DNA from 3 places in the Streptomyces sp. P5F9 genome. Region 1 is predicted to be linked to each of the others. Evidence: predicted binding sites of a transcription regulator. Region 1 holds the regulator's gene; each other region holds the start of a gene.

Region 1 (5,841 bases):
ACGGACACCAGCTGCGAGGGGATCTTCTTGTTCGTGGGGCTGTCGACCGTGTCACGGGTCAGGGCGTCGAACTCGATGTCCCTGCCCTGGACCTTGGCGACCGCGATCTTCGCGGCGGCCTCGGCGAGGTCGGGGTACGGCTTGTAGACGCTCATGTACTGCTCGCCGGTGACGATCCGCTGCACGGCGGTGAGTTCGGCGTCCTGGCCGGTGACGGGCGGGATCTTCGTCAGGCCCGACGCCTTCAGGGCCTTGATGATGCCGCCGGCCATCGCGTCGTTGGCGGAGTACACCGCGGCGATGTTGTTCTTGCCGAGCTTGCCGATCGCCTCGGTCATCTCCTTCTGGGCGATGTCCGGGTCCCAGGCCTTGGTGTTGTAGCTCTCGGCGATCGTCACCTTGCCCTGCAACTCGGACAGCGCCCCGCCCTTGAACACCGCGGCGTTGGGGTCGGTCGGCGAGCCGTTGATCATGACGATCTTGTCGGAGGTGTCCACGTTGCTGCCCAGCGCCTCGACCAGGGAGCGGCCCTGCACCTCGCCGACGAGTTCGCCGTCGAAGGAGACGTACGCGTCGATCGGGCCCTCGGCCAGCCGGTCGTAGGCGATGACCGGGATGCCGGCGGTCTTGGCCTTCTTCACCATGGTCCGGATGGCGTGCGAGTCGACGGCGTCGAGCACGATGATGTCGACCTTCTCGTCGATCATCTTCTGCATCTGCTTGTCCTGCGTGGCCGCGACGCCGCCGGCGTTCGCGTACTCGGCCTTGCCCTTGTTCGAGGTGAGTTCCTGGATCTTCGCCTTCATGATCGGGTAGTCGAACTCCGCGTACCGCGTGTTCGTCTTCTCCGGCATGAGCACCCCCACCGTGATGTCGTTGCCCTTCGCGGGAGTCGCGTCCGTGCTGCTCCCCGACGAGTTGAGCACGCCACAGGCGGCCAGGGGGAGGGCCAGCGAGGACGCGGCCACGGATATGGCGATACGACGCATTGGGTGCTCACTTCTGGTGCCGTGCGGACGTGGGTGCAGCATTGCGACCCAGGTGACTGAAAAGCCAACGCGGCCGCGACCACCGGCGTCAAGCGGAACTACTTAACGAGATGGCAACGCCACGTTCCGTTTGGTATGTGGAGATGCTGCGGAACCCCATCCAAACGCTCTTTACGGACCCTCCACTCAACGGGAGTTCATGAACGGGCAAAGATAAGCACAACCAACTCCCGTCTTCACAAGTCCTGATCGGCAACGGCCATGTGCCGCCGCGACGAGTTCCGCGCCCGCGAGACGTACACGTGAAGGGGCCCGGAGACATCGGTCTCCGGGCCCCTTCACGTGTACGTGGACGTCAGTCCGAGGACTGCTGCCGCTTCGGCCGCCACACCACCAGCGCGCTGGTCTGCTGGACCTCCTGGTACGGGACCAGGTCGCGCCGGTACGACGCGTGCACCGCGGCCTCGCGCTGCTGCATCGTGGCCGCCGCGCCCTCGACCGCCGACTGGAGCTCGGCGACGCGCTGCTGGAGCGCGACGACCTGGTTCTCCAGCTCGATGATGCGCTTGATGCCGGCCAGGTTGATGCCCTCGGTCTGCGACAACTGCTGGACGGTGCGCAGCAGTTCGATGTCGCGGGCCGAGTAGCGCCGTCCGCGCCCGGCCGTGCGGTCCGGGGAGACCAGGCCGAGGCGGTCGTACTGGCGCAGCGTCTGCGGGTGCAGGCCGGAGAGCTGGGCCGCCACCGAGATGACGTAGACCGGGGTCTCCTCGGTCAGCTCGTACGGGTTGCGTCGACGGCCGTCCATCACTCTCATGCTCCCTTCGCGGCCTGGAACAGCTCCGCCCGCGGGTCCTCGCCCGCGGTCGCCTCTCGATACGCCTCCAGTGCGTCACGAGCATTCCCCGTGACGTCCTTCGGGACACTCACCTCGACCGTGACGAGGAGATCGCCCCGGGTGCCGTCCTTGCGGACCGCGCCCTTGCCGCGGGCGCGCATCGTCCGGCCGTTGGGCGTGCCCGGGGGCAGCTTCAGCGTCACCGGGGGCCCGCCCAGGGTGGGCACCCTGACCTCGCCGCCCAGTGCCGCCTCGGCGAACGTCACCGGGACCGTCACCGTGAGGTTGTCGTCCTTGCGGCCGAACACGGGGTGCGCGTCGACGTGCACCATGACGTACAAGTCGCCTGCGGGACCGCCCCGTTCACCCGGTGCGCCCTTGCCGCGGAGCCGGATGCGCTGGCTGTCCGTGACCCCTGCGGGGATCCGGACCTGCATGGTCCGGGACGACTTGGCGCGCCCGCTGCCCTTGCACTCGATGCACGGGTGCTCGGCGATCAGGCCCCGGCCCTTGCAGTCCGGGCACGGGTCCGTGAGCGAGAAGCCGCCGCCGGAGCCGCGCGCGACCTGACCGGTGCCGACGCAGGTCGGGCACACGCGCGGTGTGCCGTTCTTGTCGCCGGTGCCCGAACAGGCCTTGCAGGGCTGCTGCGAGGACATCCGCAGCGGGACCGTGGCCCCTTCGATGGCCTCCGTGAAGCTGAGCGTGACCTCGGACTCGATGTCCTGGCCGCGCCTCGGCTGCGTACGGGTCGTGCCCGTGCCGCCGCGGTTGAACAGGCCCCCGAAGACGTCACCGATCCCGCCGCCGAAGCCGCCGGCTCCCCCGGCGCCGCCGCCCTGGGCGCCGCCTCCGAAGAGGTCGCCCAGGTCGAAGTTGAAGTTGCCGCCGCCCGCGCCGCCCGGCCCCGGGCGGAAGCCGCCGTTGCCGAACAGTGCGCGGGCCTCGTCGTACTCCTTGCGCTTCTTGGGGTCACCGAGGATGTCGTTGGCCTCGGAGATCTCCTTGAAGCGCTCCTCGGCCTTGGCGTTGCCCTTGTTGGCGTCCGGGTGGAACTCGCGGGCGAGCTTCCGGTACGCCTTCTTGATCTCGGCCTCGGTGGCGTCCTTGGGGACGCCGAGGACCTTGTAGTAGTCCTTCTCGATGAAGTCCTTGGTGCTCATCCTCGACGTCCCTCCTTTCCTTTGGTGCTACTCCCCTTGCGGGTCCCGTGGGGTGCGATGTCAGCCCTCGTCCGGGCCACCGCTCTCCTTGTCGTCGTCCGCGGTCTCGGCGGCGTCCGAGGACTCCGCCTTGCCGGTCTGCGCGGCGCCGGGCTGCGGCTCCGCGACCGCCACCCGCGCGGGGCGGATGGTGCGCTCGCCGATGCGATACCCGGGCTGAAGGATCGCCACGCAGGTCGTCTCCGTGACGTCCGGCGCGTACGAGTGCATCAGGGCCTCGTGGATCGTCGGATCGAAGGGCTCGCCCTCCTTGCCGAACTGCTGCAGTCCCATCTTCGCCGCGGCGGTCTCCAGCGACTCCGCCACCGACTTGAAACCGCCGACGAGTTCACCGTGTTCCCGCGCGCGGCCGATGTCGTCGAGCGTGGGCATCAGCTCGGTCAGGAGGTTCGCCACGGCGATCTCCTTGACCGCGATGCGGTCCCGCTCGACCCGGCGGCGGTAGTTCTGGAACTCGGCCTGGAGCCGCTGGAGGTCCGCGGTGCGCTCTTCGAGCGCCTTGCGCACCTGGTCCAGCTGGGCCGTCAGACCGGCGATCTGTGCGCTTGCGTCCCCTGCCGGGGCCGCCCCCTCCCCACTGCTGGAGGGGGAGGCGGCCTGCGGCTCGGCGTCGTCGGGGGTGGCGCCGGAAGGGACATCAGGCTTCTCGTCGAAGCCCGGGGTCTCCTCCGTCACGCGGCACCGTCCTTGCGCTCGTCGTCCACGATCTCGGCGTCCACCACGTCGTCGTCCGCCTTGGGCGCCTCGGCACCCGGGGCGTCGCCGCCCGCGGCCTGCGTGGCCTGGGCGTCGGCGTACATGGCCTGGCCGACCTTCTGCGAGACCGCGGCGACCTTCTCGGTGGCGGTGCGGATCTCGGCGGTGTCCTCGCCCTTGAGCGCGGCCTTCAGCTCCTCTACGGCGGCCTCGACCTCGGTCTTGACCTCGCCGGGGACCTTGTCCTCGTTGTCCTTGAGGAACTTCTCCGTCTGGTAGACGAGCTGCTCGCCCTGGTTGCGGGACTCGGCGGCCTCGCGGCGACGGTGGTCCTCGTCCGCGTACTGCTCGGCCTCCTGGCGCATGCGGTCGACCTCGTCCTTCGGCAGCGAGGAGCCGCCGGTGACGGTCATCTTCTGCTCCTTGCCGGTGCCGAGGTCCTTGGCCGTGACGTGCATGATGCCGTTGGCGTCGATGTCGAAGGAGACCTCGATCTGCGGGACACCGCGCGGGGCCGGCGGCAGACCGGTCAGCTCGAACATCCCGAGCTTCTTGTTGTACGCCGCGATCTCGCGCTCGCCCTGGTAGACCTGGATCTGCACGGAGGGCTGGTTGTCCTCGGCGGTGGTGAAGATCTCGGACCGCTTGGTCGGGATCGTCGTGTTCCGCTCGATCAGCTTGGTCATGATGCCGCCCTTGGTCTCGATGCCGAGGGACAGCGGGGTCACGTCGAGGAGCAGGACGTCCTTGACCTCACCCTTGAGGACACCGGCCTGGAGGGACGCGCCGATGGCGACGACCTCGTCCGGGTTGACGCCCTTGTTGGCGTCCTTGCCGCCGGTCAGCTCGCGCACGATCTCCGCGACGGCCGGCATACGGGTGGAGCCACCGACGAGGACGACGTGGTCGATCTCGTTGATGGAGATGCCGGCGTCCTTGATGACGTTGTGGAACGGCGTCTTGCAGCGCTCCAGGAGGTCGGCCGTCAGCTGCTGGAACTGGGCCCGGGTGAGCTTCTCGTCCAGGTGCAGCGGGCCCTCGGCGGACGCCGTGATGTAGGGCAGGTTGATCGAGGTCTCGGTGGAGCTGGACAGCTCGATCTTGGCCTTCTCGGCAGCCTCGCGCAGACGCTGGAGGGCCATCTTGTCCTTGCCCAGGTCCACGCCGTGGCCGGACGCGAACTGCTTCACCAGGTAGTCGACGACCCGCTGGTCCCAGTCGTCACCACCGAGGTGGTTGTCGCCGTTCGTGGCCTTCACCTCGACGACGCCGTCGCCGATCTCCAGGAGGGACACGTCGAAGGTGCCGCCACCGAGGTCGAAGACGAGGATCGTCTGGTCGTCCTTGTCGAGGCCGTACGCCAGCGCGGCGGCGGTCGGCTCGTTCACGATGCGCAGGACGTTCAGGCCCGCGATCTCGCCGGCCTCCTTCGTCGCCTGGCGCTCGGAGTCGTTGAAGTAGGCCGGGACGGTGATGACCGCGTCCGTGACCTTCTCGCCCAGGTAGGCCTCGGCGTCGCGCTTCAGCTTCTGCAGGATGAAGGCGCTCATCTGCTGCGGGTTGAAGTTCTTCCCGTCGAGCTCGATCTTCCAGTCCGTGCCCATGTGGCGCTTCACGGAACGGATGGTCCGGTCAACGTTCGTGACCGCCTGGCGCTTGGCCACCTCTCCGACGAGCACCTCGCCGTTCTTGGCGAAGGCGACGACGGACGGCGTGGTCCTGGCGCCCTCTGCGTTGGTGATGACGGTGGGCTCGCCGCCTTCAAGAACGCTGACGACGGAGTTAGTCGTGCCCAGGTCGATGCCGACCGCACGTGCCATGGTTGATTCCTCCAGCAATGACTTGAGTGGAACGGACTCAAGTGTGCACGACACTCACCGCTGGGTCAACAGAGCTGAGTCGACCAGGCTCAACTCTTATCCGTTCCTTACACGCAACTGGCCTCTGACCTGCGTGGACGCGGCACGCCGCACCCCGTAGACAGTGACTTTAAGCAGTCCGAACACGACGACCAGGGCCGCACCCGCCACCCACACGACGGCGGATTCGCCGACCCACCCGTTGTGCACGAGCACCCCGACGAGCACTCCGGAGA
Region 2 (5,841 bases), on a different contig from region 1:
ACTCCCCCACCGCGCTCCACCGCGCCCTCGGAGGCACGCCATGCCCGCGCCCATGCCTGTGCACAGACCCCGAACACCACGCCTGCGGCACCTCTCCCTCGCCCTCGCCCTCTCCGGACTCCTGCTGGCGGGCCTCACCCACCCGGCCGGCGCCGCCACGGTCCCGGCCCGCGGCTCGGCCTACCTGGGCATCGGCGTCCTGGCGCACGACGGCCAGGACGGCACACCCACCGGCGGTGACGCCACCCAGACTGAAGGCGTCGACGTCAGCGGCTACCAGGGCAACGTCGCCTGGTCGACCCTGTGGAGCAGCGGGGTCAAATGGGCCTACACGAAGGCGACCGAGGGGACGTACTACACGAACCCGTACTTCGCCCAGCAGTACAACGGCGCCTACGACGTCGGCATGATCCGCGGCGCGTACCACTTCGCTACCCCGGACACGACGAGCGGCGCCACCCAGGCCAACTACTTCGTCGACCACGGCGGCGGCTGGTCCAAGGACGGCCGTACCCTCCCCGGTGTCCTCGACATCGAGTGGAACCCGTACGGCGCGTCCTGCTACGGCAAGTCGGCCGCGGCGATGGTCAGTTGGATCGCCGACTTCCTGTCCACGTACAAGTCCCGCACCGGCCGTGACGCGGTGGTCTACACGGCGACGAGCTGGTGGTCCGACTGCACGGGCAACTCCGGCGCCTTCGTGTCCGCCGACCCGCTGTGGGTCGCGCGGTACGCCTCGGACCCGGGGACGCTGCCGGGCGGGTGGTCGTTCTACACGATGTGGCAGTACACGTCGTCCGGGACGACGGTCGGGGACCACGACAAGTTCAACGGGGCGCTGGACCGGGTGGCCGCCCTCGCCAACGGCTGACGAGCCATCCGTACTACGGCGAAGGCCCGGGCCCCTCGCGAAAGGGGACCCGGGCCTTCACCTGCCGGTGGGCGTCCGTCACGCCGCCACCGGAACCTCCGACGTCGCGCCGTTCGTGGCCGGCGCCAGTGCCAGCTCCAGGACCTGGCGGACGTCCGTCACCGCGTGGACGTCGAGCTTGTCCAGGACCTCGGCCGGGACGTCGTCCAGGTCGGGCTCGTTGCGCTTCGGGATGATGACGGTGGTGACCCCGGCCTGGTGCGCGGCGAGCAGCTTCTGCTTCACGCCGCCGATCGGGAGGACCCGACCGGTCAGGGAGACCTCACCCGTCATCGCCACGTCCGTGCGGACCAGGCGGCCGCTGAGCAGCGACGCCAGGGCCGTCGTCATCGTGACACCCGCGCTCGGGCCGTCCTTCGGCACCGAACCCGCCGGGAAGTGGATGTGCACACCCCGGTCCTTCAAGTCGCCCACGGGCAGCTCCAGTTCGGCGCCGTGCGAGCGGAGGAAGGACAGGGCGATCTGCGCGCTCTCCTTCATCACGTCACCGAGCTGACCGGTCAGGGTCAGACCCGCCGCGCCCGTCTCCGGGTCGGCCAGCGACGCCTCGACGTAGAGGACGTCACCGCCAGCGCCGGTGACCGCGAGGCCGGTGGCGACACCGGGTACGGCCGTACGGCGCTCGGCCGGGTCCTGGGCGGACTCGGGCACGTGGTGCGGCCGTCCGATCAGCGCGCGCAGGTCGGCGTCGGTCACCGTGAACGGCAGCTCCCGCTGGCCCAGTTCGTGCTGGGCCGCGATCTTGCGCAGCAGCCGGGCGATCGACCGCTCCAGGGTGCGGACGCCCGCCTCACGGGTGTACTCGCCGGCGAGCTTGCGCAGCGCGCTCTCGTCGATGACGACCTCGTCGTCCTTGAGCCCCGCCCGCTCCAGCTGACGCGGGAGCAGGTGGTCACGGGCGATGACGACCTTCTCGTCCTCGGTGTAACCGTCCAACCGCACCAGTTCCATACGGTCGAGCAGCGCCTCCGGGATGGCTTCGAGCACGTTGGCCGTCGCCAGGAACACCACATCGCTCAGGTCGAGTTCGACCTCCAGGTAGTGGTCGCGGAAGGTGTGGTTCTGCGCGGGGTCGAGCACTTCGAGCAGAGCCGCCGCCGGGTCGCCCCGGTAGTCGGACCCCACCTTGTCGATCTCGTCCAGCAGGACCACCGGGTTCATGGACCCGGCCTCCTTGATGGCGCGGACGATACGACCGGGCAGCGCACCGACGTACGTACGCCGGTGACCGCGGATCTCGGCCTCGTCCCGCACCCCGCCCAGCGCGACCCGGACGAACTTCCGGCCCATCGCGTGGGCGACGGACTCACCGAGCGAGGTCTTGCCGACACCGGGCGGCCCTACGAGGGCGAGCACGGCACCGCCGCGCCGACCGCCCACCACACCCAGGCCCCGCTCCGCGCGCCGCTTGCGCACGGCCAGGTACTCGGTGATGCGCTCCTTCACGTCGTTCAGACCGGCGTGCTCGGCGTCCAGGATCGCCTTGGCGCCCTGGATGTCGTACTCGTCCTGGGTCCTTTCGTTCCACGGGAGTTCGAGAACGGTGTCCAGCCAGGTGCGGATCCACGAGCCCTCGGGCGACTGGTCGGAGGACCGCTCCAGCTTCTCGACCTCCTTGAGCGCGGCCTCACGGACCTTCTCGGGAAGATCGGCGGCCTCGACCCGGGCGCGGTAGTCATCGGACTCCTCGCCGTCGCTCGTGTCCCCGTTCAGCTCGCGCAGTTCCTTGCGTACGGCGTCGAGCTGGCGACGCAGCAGGAACTCGCGCTGCTGCTTGTCGACACCGTCCTGGACGTCCTTGGCGATGGTCTCGGCGACGTCCTGCTCGGCGAGGTGGTCGCGCAGGTGCTGGGTGGCGAGCTTCAGCCGGGCCACCGGGTCGGCGGTCTCCAGCAGCTCGATCTTCTGCTCGGTGGTCAGGAAGGGCGAGTAGCCGGAATTGTCAGCGAGGGTGGACACGTCATCGATGGCCTGCACGCGGTCGACGACCTGCCAGGCCCCCCGCTTGCGCAGCCACGCGGTGGCCAGCGCCTTGTACTCCTTCACCAGCTCGGAAACGGAGCCGGGCAAGGGTTCGGGCAGGCTCTCGTCGAGCGCGGTGCCCTCCACCCAGAGCGCGGCACCGGGCCCGGTGGTCCCGGCCCCGATCTTCACGCGGCTACGGCCGCGGATCAGCGCACCCGGGTCGCCGTCGGCCAGCCGGCCGACCTGCTCGATGGTGCCGAGCACACCCGTGCTCGCGTAGGTCCCGTCGATCCGTGGCACCAGCAGGACCTTGGGCTTTCCGGGCTCGGACCGCGCGGCGGCCTGTGCGGCCTCCACGGCGGCGCGTACATCGGTGTCGTTCAGGTCCAGCGGAACCACCATTCCGGGCAGCACGACCTCGTCGTCGAGCGGCAGCACGGGCAGGGTGAGCGGTGTGGACGTCGAAGCCATGATCTCCCCTTAGGCAGTCAAGTTGAGCTATGCCGACTCAATGCTTGGCCGTCCTCGATTGTTCCCCACCGGTTGTTCGCTGTGAGCGATCGGCGGTAACGCGCTGGCCTCCGTGCAGGTCAACACGGAAAGGGGGCGGAGGCTTCCCGGGGAACGGGGTTCCGTGACGGGGCGGCCGAGGCTCGACGGTCGATGTCAGTGGCGCCTGCCACGATGCCCGGACGCCACAGACGCCATCACGGTCAGGAGAGACGCATGGGCACCTGGGACGCCGGCCCCTTCGACAACGACACCGCGGCGGACGCTCACACCGCAGCCGCCGGCAGAACGACTCCGCCTGAGCTGATTCTGATTCCCCGCCGATAATCGGTTGCCCCGGCTCGCACGCCTCCTCGTACTGTCACCCCGTGACAGACACGGAATCCGAAACCCAGACCCTCCTCGCCGCCTACGACGACCAGATGCGCGGCACCCCGCCCATTCCGCCCGCCGGAGTGACGTACGAGAAGGACGGGCCGCTGCTGCGGATCGTCGGACAGTTCCGCGGGTTTGTGAGCGGACCGCGTGACCTGGGGGTGCAGGGGCAGGAACTGGACGAACTGATCGTGCGGCAGCGGGACTTCTTCGCCGCGCGCGGGGAGAGCGTGGAGTGGAAGACCCGTTCCCACGACGTGCCCGCCGACCTCACCGACCGGCTGCGCGCGGCGGGGTTCGTGCCCGAGGAACCGGAGACGGTGCTGATCGGGCTGGCCGAGGAGATGGCCGTACGGGAGCCCGTGCTGCCGGACGGGGTCACGATCCGCCGGATCACCGCCGAGAACGACCTGCGGCGGCTCGGGGCGCTGCAGTCGGCCATCTGGGAGATGGACCTGAACTGGCTGGCCGCCGACCTGCTCGGGCGGATCGCCGCCGCTCCGGACGAGATGGCCGTCTACGCCGTCGAGGCGGAGGGCGAGATGGTCTCCGCGGCCTGGCTCGCCTTCCGGCCGGGGACGGAGTTCGCCAACATGCTGGGCGGCTCGACACTCGCCGAGTGGCGCGGCAAGGGCATCTACCGCGCCCTCGTAGCCGTCCGGGCCGCTCTCGCCGCCGCCCGCAAAGTGCCGTATCTGCAGGTGGACGCCACGGACGACAGCGCGCCGATCCTGCGCCGGCTGGGCTTCCGGGCGATCACCACGACCACGCCGTACGTGTGGTCACCGGAGCAACCGCCCAGCAAGAGCGCCGACTTGGCGTCCCGGGAGTAGCGAAGAAGCTGAACGCGGCCGGCTGGGCGGGGAGTCAGACCCCCGCGACCTCAACCCGAGCCGCCACAGCCACCCGTGCCGCCCGGTTCACCTGCGCCGCCCGCGCCCAGCGCCGTATCAGCGGCCAGGCCGCGACGCCTATCGTCAGCGAGATCAGGTGGCCCCAGTTCGTCATGGGGTCGGTGAACTCGATCAGGGCCTCGACCAGCGTCCAGCCGAACAGGGCGAGCAACGGCAGCCCCAGCCAGGGCCTGAGGAGGCCGGCCAGCGCTCCTATGCTCGTCGCGACGCCGAAGCTGATGCCGTAGTCGAGGCGGTGCAGCGAGGTGGCGGGGAGGTGGCCCGCCAACACGGCGATTCCCACGGTCCCTTCGGTCGCCAGCGTGGCCACGATGTGCCCGCAGAGGAACACCGCGGCGGTCCGTACGCCGCCGATCCTGCGTTCCAGCGCGGTCAGTACGAGCAGGAACAGGAACGCGTACGGCGACACCACGCCGCCCACGATCCACAGCGCGCTGGCGACCAGCACGAGGAACGGGTCGCGGAGCAGGTGGGTGACGTCGGTGCTGGACGCCTGGTGCAGTTCGGTCACGAAGGCCGGATCGGCGTACTGCGCCACCAGTGACGTCACGACGAGCAGCACCCCGTAACAGAAGGTGAACGGCGTCCCCGTGGGCGTGGGCAGCAGCCGCCAGGGGTGGAGGCGACGGAGTGCGAGCAGGACGCGCGATTCGCCGGGGACGGCAGGGGTGGACGCCGAGACGGACACCGCCGGGGTCGGAGTGGCGAGCCTCGACTTCCCAGCCCCGTCCAGCACTTCCCGCTGTCTCGGCATCGCGTCCAGCAGCCCGGAATCCAGGGGCGAAGCCGGCCCGGACTCATCGGCCAGGGGCCCGCCCGGAGGCGTGGCGGAGGCCTGGGTGCCGGCTGTCGCGATCCGTTCCACGGTGAGGCGCTCCTTCTGGTTCACACGTCACCCTTCGCCGTCCCACCTGCCCCTGTCTATGACCGACGCCACGCGAGAGCCGATTCACAGCAACCTGAGAGCCTCCCTGCGCGTCCGCAGGTACCTTGCACCCGGACGTGTTCGCCCTGGGTTAATTCGGCTGCACGATCCGGTGAAACTGCCAGGATGGATCGCATGACCACCGCGTACGACACCCCTGTTGTCCTGGACCGTCGCGAGGGCCCCTACGGCGAGGTGGTGCTGCGCCGGCACGGGGAGTT
Region 3 (5,841 bases), on a different contig from region 1:
TACGGCGGGGCCGCGTACCGCGCACGGACGCCGAACCGGTGCCGTGCCTGCTGGAGCTGGCCCTCCTCCACCCCGACCCCGACGACATGGACTGGCTGGTCCCGACCGCCCCGCAGGAGGTCATGACCCGGCTGCTGCGCGGGGTCTACGACGAGGTCAGCGAGAGCCACCGGCGGGTGGGTTCGGCGGTCGCCGCCTTCGAGTGGTACGCCGGTCTCGGCCGCCGTATCCAGGCGTCCGCGATGGCGTCGGCGACGCTGGAGGGCGGCGCCGCGATCCGTGTCCTGGACGGCCTCTCCCGGATCCAGGCGGCGATGGACGACGCGACGGAGGCCTGCACCAGCGAGGTCCTCACCGTCCAGCCCGGCGGCATCCGCCGCGAGCCGGAACTCACGGAGGGCCTGCACCGGGCGCTGGCCCTGCGCGCACGCGGGGTACGGATGCGCGACCTGTACACCCACGTGGCCCGGCACGGCCAAGGCCTGCTCAACTACCTGGAGTTGATGGGCGACGCCGTGGAGGCGAGGACGCTCGACGAGGTCGTCGACCGCCTGATCCTCTTCGACCGCACCGTCGCCTTCATCCCCGCCAGCGCCGACCACACGATGGCCCTGGAGCTGCGCCACCCGGCGCTGATCGACTACTTCGTCACGGTCTTCGACCGCCTGTGGCGCCTCGCGATCCCGGTCGCGGCCGCCCTGCCGGACACCGGCATCGAGGGCATCTCGCACCGCGAACAGTCCATCGCCGCCCTGCTCGCGGACGGCCACCAGGACGCGGTGATCGCGGAACGGCTCGGCATAAGCGTGCGGACGTGCCGCGCCCACATCGCCCGCCTGTCGGAGACCCTGGGCGCGGCCAGCCGTACCCAACTGGGCGTGCGCATAGCCCAAGTCGGCCTCGACGGCGCCTCGTCCCGCCTGCCGGACGTCCCCGTGCAGCTCACCCCCGTGGATCGAGAATCCCCGACTGCCCGATGAGATAGCCGAGTTGGGCCCGGCTCTCGCTGCCGAGGGTGGCGGCGAGTTTGGCTATGTGGACGCGGGCGGTGCGGATGTTCATGCCGAGGCGGTCGGCGATGACGGCGTCGGTGTGGCCCTCGACGAGGAGGCTCGCTATGGCGTGCTGGCGCTGGCTGATGCCGTTGGGGGAGAGGCGTCGGACCGCTGTGGGGTGCATCGGGGTGGCCAGGTGCCAGAGGCGGTCGAAGACGTTGACGAAGTAGTCGATCAGCGCGGGGTGGCGGACCTCCAGGGCGAGGGTGCGGTCCCTGTTGGCGGGGATGAAGGCGACCGTGCGGTCGACGACGATGAGACGGTCGGTGACCTCGTCCAGGGTGCGGGCCTCCGCGTCGCCCCGCAGTTGCTCGTAGCGGGACAGGACGAGCGGCCGGTGGCGCTGGGTGTGCTGGTAGAGGGCGCGGATGCGGCCGCCGCGGTCGAGCAGGGCCTGGTCGCGGACGAGCGCGACGGCCTGGGCCTCCTGGCTGCGGGAGGTGATGTTGGGCTGGATGGTGAGGAGCTCGCCCGTGGCGTCCGCCATGGCCTCGGTGATGGCCTGGTTGATGCGTTCCTTGTCGCCGAGGACCGTGATCACGGGGGTGCCCATGGCCGCCGTCCGGGAACCGTCGAGCTGCATCAACGGTTCGAAGACGGACTCCAGGCGCTCCTCACGCCGCCGCTCGTCCGCGATGCGCTCGGCCGATCGCCGCAGCAGCCGATGGAGTACGGACGCGGGCGCGACCGGTCGCAGGAACCGGGGGTCTTCCACGTCGGAGTGCAGCAGCCCGAGACCGGCCAGGCAGGGCGACTTGTCCGCGTCCTCGGCAGGGACCCGCCCGTCGCGCAGCGCGCGGACGTACAGCTCCAGGCCCTCCGCGCACAGGTCCTCCGCTCCGTGCGTGTGTGCCTCGGTCACGGTCGGCCTTCTCCCTCCTGCGTCGGCTGGTCCTGCTGCAGGATCCCCGACTGGGCTATGAGGAAGCCGAGCTGGGCGCGGCTGCCGCTGCCCAGGGCCGTGGCCAGCTTGGCGATGTGGGCCCGGCACGTCCGCACGTTCATGCCCAGGCGCCGGGCGATCGCCTCGTCGACGTGCCCCTCGACGAGAAGCTTGGCGATGGAGTGCTGGATGTCGGTGATGCCGTCGGCGGCGGTCTCGTAGGGGCTGCCGGCGCTCAGCGGGACCGCGCGGCTCCACATGAACTCGAAGACCTTGATCAGGTAGCTCACGAGACCCGGGTGCCGCAGCTCCAGGGCGACCTGACGGTCGTCCCGGATGGGGATGAAGGCGACCGTCTCGTCACAGATGACGAGGCGCTCGACCAGCTCGTCGATGGTGCGGTACTCCACCTTGCCGTTGGCGAACTGGTCCACGTAGGCCAGCCGCTCCGGGATGTACCGGGCGGTGTGCTGGTACAGCGTCCGGATCCGCACGCCACGGTCGGTCAGGGTCTTGTCGCGTTCCAGGCCCTCCATGATCCGGCGTTCGGGATGGCGGACGCTCGGCTGGACCGTCAGTACCTCGTTGCGGCACTGGTCCGTGGCCAGGTCGAGGGCACCGTTGATGCGGTCGAGACCCTCCAGCACGGTGATCGAGTGCTCCGGGGCCGAGCCCTGGGCGGTGAGCGTCATGAACGGCTCGAAGACCTCGGCCAGCTCCATGGATGTGCGCCTGCGCTCGGAGATCTCGCGTTCGAGCGGGTTCAGCCGCACGGACAGCGCCACCGAGGGGGGCACCGGCCGGAGCCAGTTCTCGTCGTCCGGATCGGCGTGCAGGAGGGCGAACTCCATCAAGCAGGGAGCGTTCTCCACTTCCGCGCGGGCGACGCGTCCCGTGCGCAGTGCGTTGGCGTATACGCGCCTTCCCTCCTCACACAGTTCAGCGATTGCGTGGGGATGTGTCGCTTCTGTCGGATTTGTCGTCAAATCTCCACCCCCCAGGGTCCTGAACATGCAGGAACATGATGCACTCATTGTGTGGTCATGACGTGCCTGAATGAGCCATCGTCTTATCAGACGGGGGAAGAGGGGACCTTCAAGTGAGGACGAAGCCAACTATGCGTAAGAGAATGCTTCGCTCGGTGCTTGTCGCCGCCTTCTCCGCCGTTGTGGCCTTCGGAACGCTGAGTGGCCTTTCTGGTGCGAAGAGCGACACGCGGGCGGGGGACACCCAATGGTCATCGGTGAGGGCCGACGCGGCAGTCGACGAGGCCGTGGCCACGCCCGGCGACACCCAATGGTCGTGACATGACGACGCCTCCCGACGACCGCAGCTTCCGCCGAGAGATGGCCACGGCCTACCGCTCCGGCTGGCACTTCATCGACCTGGCCACCGCCATCCCCCACAGCGGTGACTCGCTTATGGTGACCGTGTTCGGTGAGCCGGTCGTCGTGACGCGGGACGAGGACGAGGACGTACGGGCGTACCGGTGTCTGCGGCGGCCCCGGGGGGCGCCGCAGCCAGTGCGATGTGCCATCCGGTACGGAATGATCTTTGTGAATCTTGACCAGCGAGACCACCGGCTGGTGGAAACGGATGCCCCCGACGTCCAGACCATCTCAGCCACCCCCCGCAGTGCCTGACGCGATTCCCCCGTCGTAACAGATCGCTCAGGTGCTTCCCCCCGCAGCGGCGTCACCGTGACCTGAACACGGTGACGCCGCTGCAGTTTGTGCGGAATCTCCGGGTATCGGCCGATCCCGGGTGGCTGGAAATCGGCGCTTCAGCTTTTCCCCGGCGCCTTCCCCACCGCCTTCCCCATCGCCCGCGTGAGCTCGATCTCGATCACCACCCGGGACGGGTTCGGCGACGGCACCCGCTCGTAACGCTCCGCGTACCGGCGCTCCGCCTCGGCGACCCGGTCGCGTTCGACGCGTACGAAGGCCCGGCCCTCCAGCGTCGCCCAGCGCCGCCCGTCCACCTGGCACACGGCGACCCGTGCCCCCTGGGGGCCGGCGGCCAGGACGTTCGCCACCTTCGTGCTCGACTTGTTCGCGATGACCCGAGCGAGCCGCGCCTCCGGGTCGTATGTCACTCCGACGGGGACGACGTGCGGGCTGCCGTCTGGGCGGAGGGTGGTGAGGGTGCACAGGTGCCGTTCCCGCCAGAAGCTGAGATACGACGGGTCGGGATCGCCCGGGTCGACCGGGTAGGTGGTCATGGCCCGGAACTTAGTCCCTCGATCCGTCCCGCCACTGCCTTGAGTGGAATAGACTCAACTTTGTGCACGTTGACCCTGTCATTCCGTGCACGAAGGTCGTAGGAGGAGGAGTACCGGAACGTGGACGCCGAGCTGACCAACAGGAGCCGGGACGCGATCAACGCGGCCAGCAACCGTGCCGTGACCGGGGGGCACGCGGATCTGACCCCGGCGCATCTGCTGCTCTCCCTGCTCGAAGGGCAGGACAACGAGAACATCACCGACCTGCTGGCGGCCGTCGACGCGGACCAGGCCGCCGTACGGTCCGGGGCCGAGCGGGTGCTCGGCTCGCTGCCGAGTGTGACCGGGTCGACCGTCGCGCCGCCGCAGCCCAGCCGCGAGCTGCTCGCGGTGATCGCGGACGCGGGTGAGCGCGCGAAGGAGCTCGGGGACGACTACCTCTCGACCGAGCACCTGCTGATCGGTATCGCCGCGAAGGGCGGCGCGGCCGGGGACGTACTCTCCCAGCAGGGGGCCAGTGCGAAGAAGCTGCTGGACGCGTTCCAGAAGAGCAGGGGAGGGCGCCGGGTGACCACACCCGACCCCGAGGGGCAGTACAAGGCGCTGGAGAAGTTCGGTACGGACTTCACGGCCGCCGCGCGCGAGGGCAAGCTCGATCCCGTCATCGGGCGGGACCAGGAGATCCGGCGGGTCGTCCAGGTGCTGTCCCGCCGCACGAAGAACAACCCCGTGCTGATCGGCGAGCCCGGCGTCGGCAAGACCGCCGTCGTCGAGGGGCTGGCGCAGCGGATCGTCAAGGGGGACGTGCCGGAGTCCCTCAAGAACAAGCGGCTGGTCGCGCTGGACCTGGGTGCGATGGTCGCGGGGGCGAAGTACCGGGGCGAGTTCGAGGAGCGGCTCAAGACCGTCCTCGCGGAGATCAAGGACTCCGACGGCCAGATCATCACCTTCATCGACGAGCTGCACACCGTCGTGGGCGCGGGCGCCGGCGGCGACTCAGCGATGGACGCCGGCAACATGCTGAAGCCGATGCTCGCCCGCGGCGAACTGCGCATGGTCGGCGCGACCACCCTCGACGAGTACCGCGAACGCATCGAGAAGGACCCGGCGTTGGAGCGCCGCTTCCAGCAGGTGCTGGTCGCGGAGCCGAGCGTCGAGGACACGATCGCGATCCTGCGCGGACTCAAGGGCCGCTACGAGGCGCACCACAAGGTCGTCATCGCGGACAGCGCACTGGTGGCGGCCGCGACCCTCTCCGACCGCTACATCACCTCCCGCTTCCTCCCGGACAAGGCGATCGACCTCGTCGACGAGGCGGCGTCCCGCCTGCGCATGGAGATCGACTCCTCCCCCGTCGAGATCGACGAACTCCAGCGCTCCGTCGACCGGTTGAAGATGGAGGAGCTGGCACTCGACAAGGAGACGGACGCCGCCTCCATCGAGCGGCTGGAGAAGCTGCGCCGCGACCTCGCCGACCGCGAGGAGGAGCTGCGCGGCCTCAACGCCCGCTGGGAGAAGGAGAAGCAGTCCCTCAACCGCGTCGGCGAGCTGAAGGAGAAGCTCGACGAACTCCGCGGCCAGGCCGAACGCGCCCAGCGCGACGGCGACTTCGACACCGCGTCCAAGCTGCTCTACGGCGAGATCCCTTCCCTGGAAAGGGACTTGGAGGAGGCCTCCCAGGC

Evidence for each region. Region 1 encodes HspR, which represses chaperone genes until heat shock. Its sites were predicted from a motif close to TTGAGNNNNNNNNNCTCAA; they were not measured.
Region 2: a site for HspR is predicted at 3,390-3,408, ahead of lon (endopeptidase La). Genes of this name have one in related genera too.
Region 3: a site for HspR is predicted at 4,199-4,217, ahead of clpB (ATP-dependent chaperone ClpB). Genes of this name have one in related genera too.

The regions. Positions count from the first base shown of each region.
Region 1 is NZ_JBXVPZ010000369.1:4,012-9,852, reverse strand. It holds gene AC31A1_RS38625 (sugar ABC transporter substrate-binding protein) at 1-989, opposite strand, end outside; gene AC31A1_RS38620 (heat shock protein transcriptional repressor HspR) at 1,345-1,797, opposite strand; gene dnaJ (molecular chaperone DnaJ) at 1,803-2,990, opposite strand; gene grpE (nucleotide exchange factor GrpE) at 3,051-3,725, opposite strand; gene dnaK (molecular chaperone DnaK) at 3,722-5,566, opposite strand; gene AC31A1_RS38600 (MraY family glycosyltransferase) at 5,663-5,841, opposite strand, start outside.
Region 2 is NZ_JBXVPZ010000104.1:8,940-14,780, reverse strand. It holds gene AC31A1_RS18920 (lysozyme) at 53-871, shown strand; gene lon (endopeptidase La) at 950-3,367, opposite strand; gene AC31A1_RS18910 (GNAT family N-acetyltransferase) at 3,829-4,614, shown strand; gene AC31A1_RS18905 (rhomboid-like protein) at 4,649-5,560, opposite strand; gene AC31A1_RS18900 (spermidine synthase family protein) at 5,756-5,841, shown strand, end outside.
Region 3 is NZ_JBXVPZ010000128.1:10,166-16,006, reverse strand. It holds gene AC31A1_RS21490 (helix-turn-helix transcriptional regulator) at 1-980, shown strand, start outside; gene AC31A1_RS21485 (helix-turn-helix transcriptional regulator) at 943-1,917, opposite strand; gene AC31A1_RS21480 (helix-turn-helix transcriptional regulator) at 1,914-2,951, opposite strand; gene AC31A1_RS21475 (Rieske (2Fe-2S) protein) at 3,246-3,581, shown strand; gene AC31A1_RS21470 (pyridoxamine 5'-phosphate oxidase family protein) at 3,722-4,159, opposite strand; gene clpB (ATP-dependent chaperone ClpB) at 4,280-5,841, shown strand, end outside.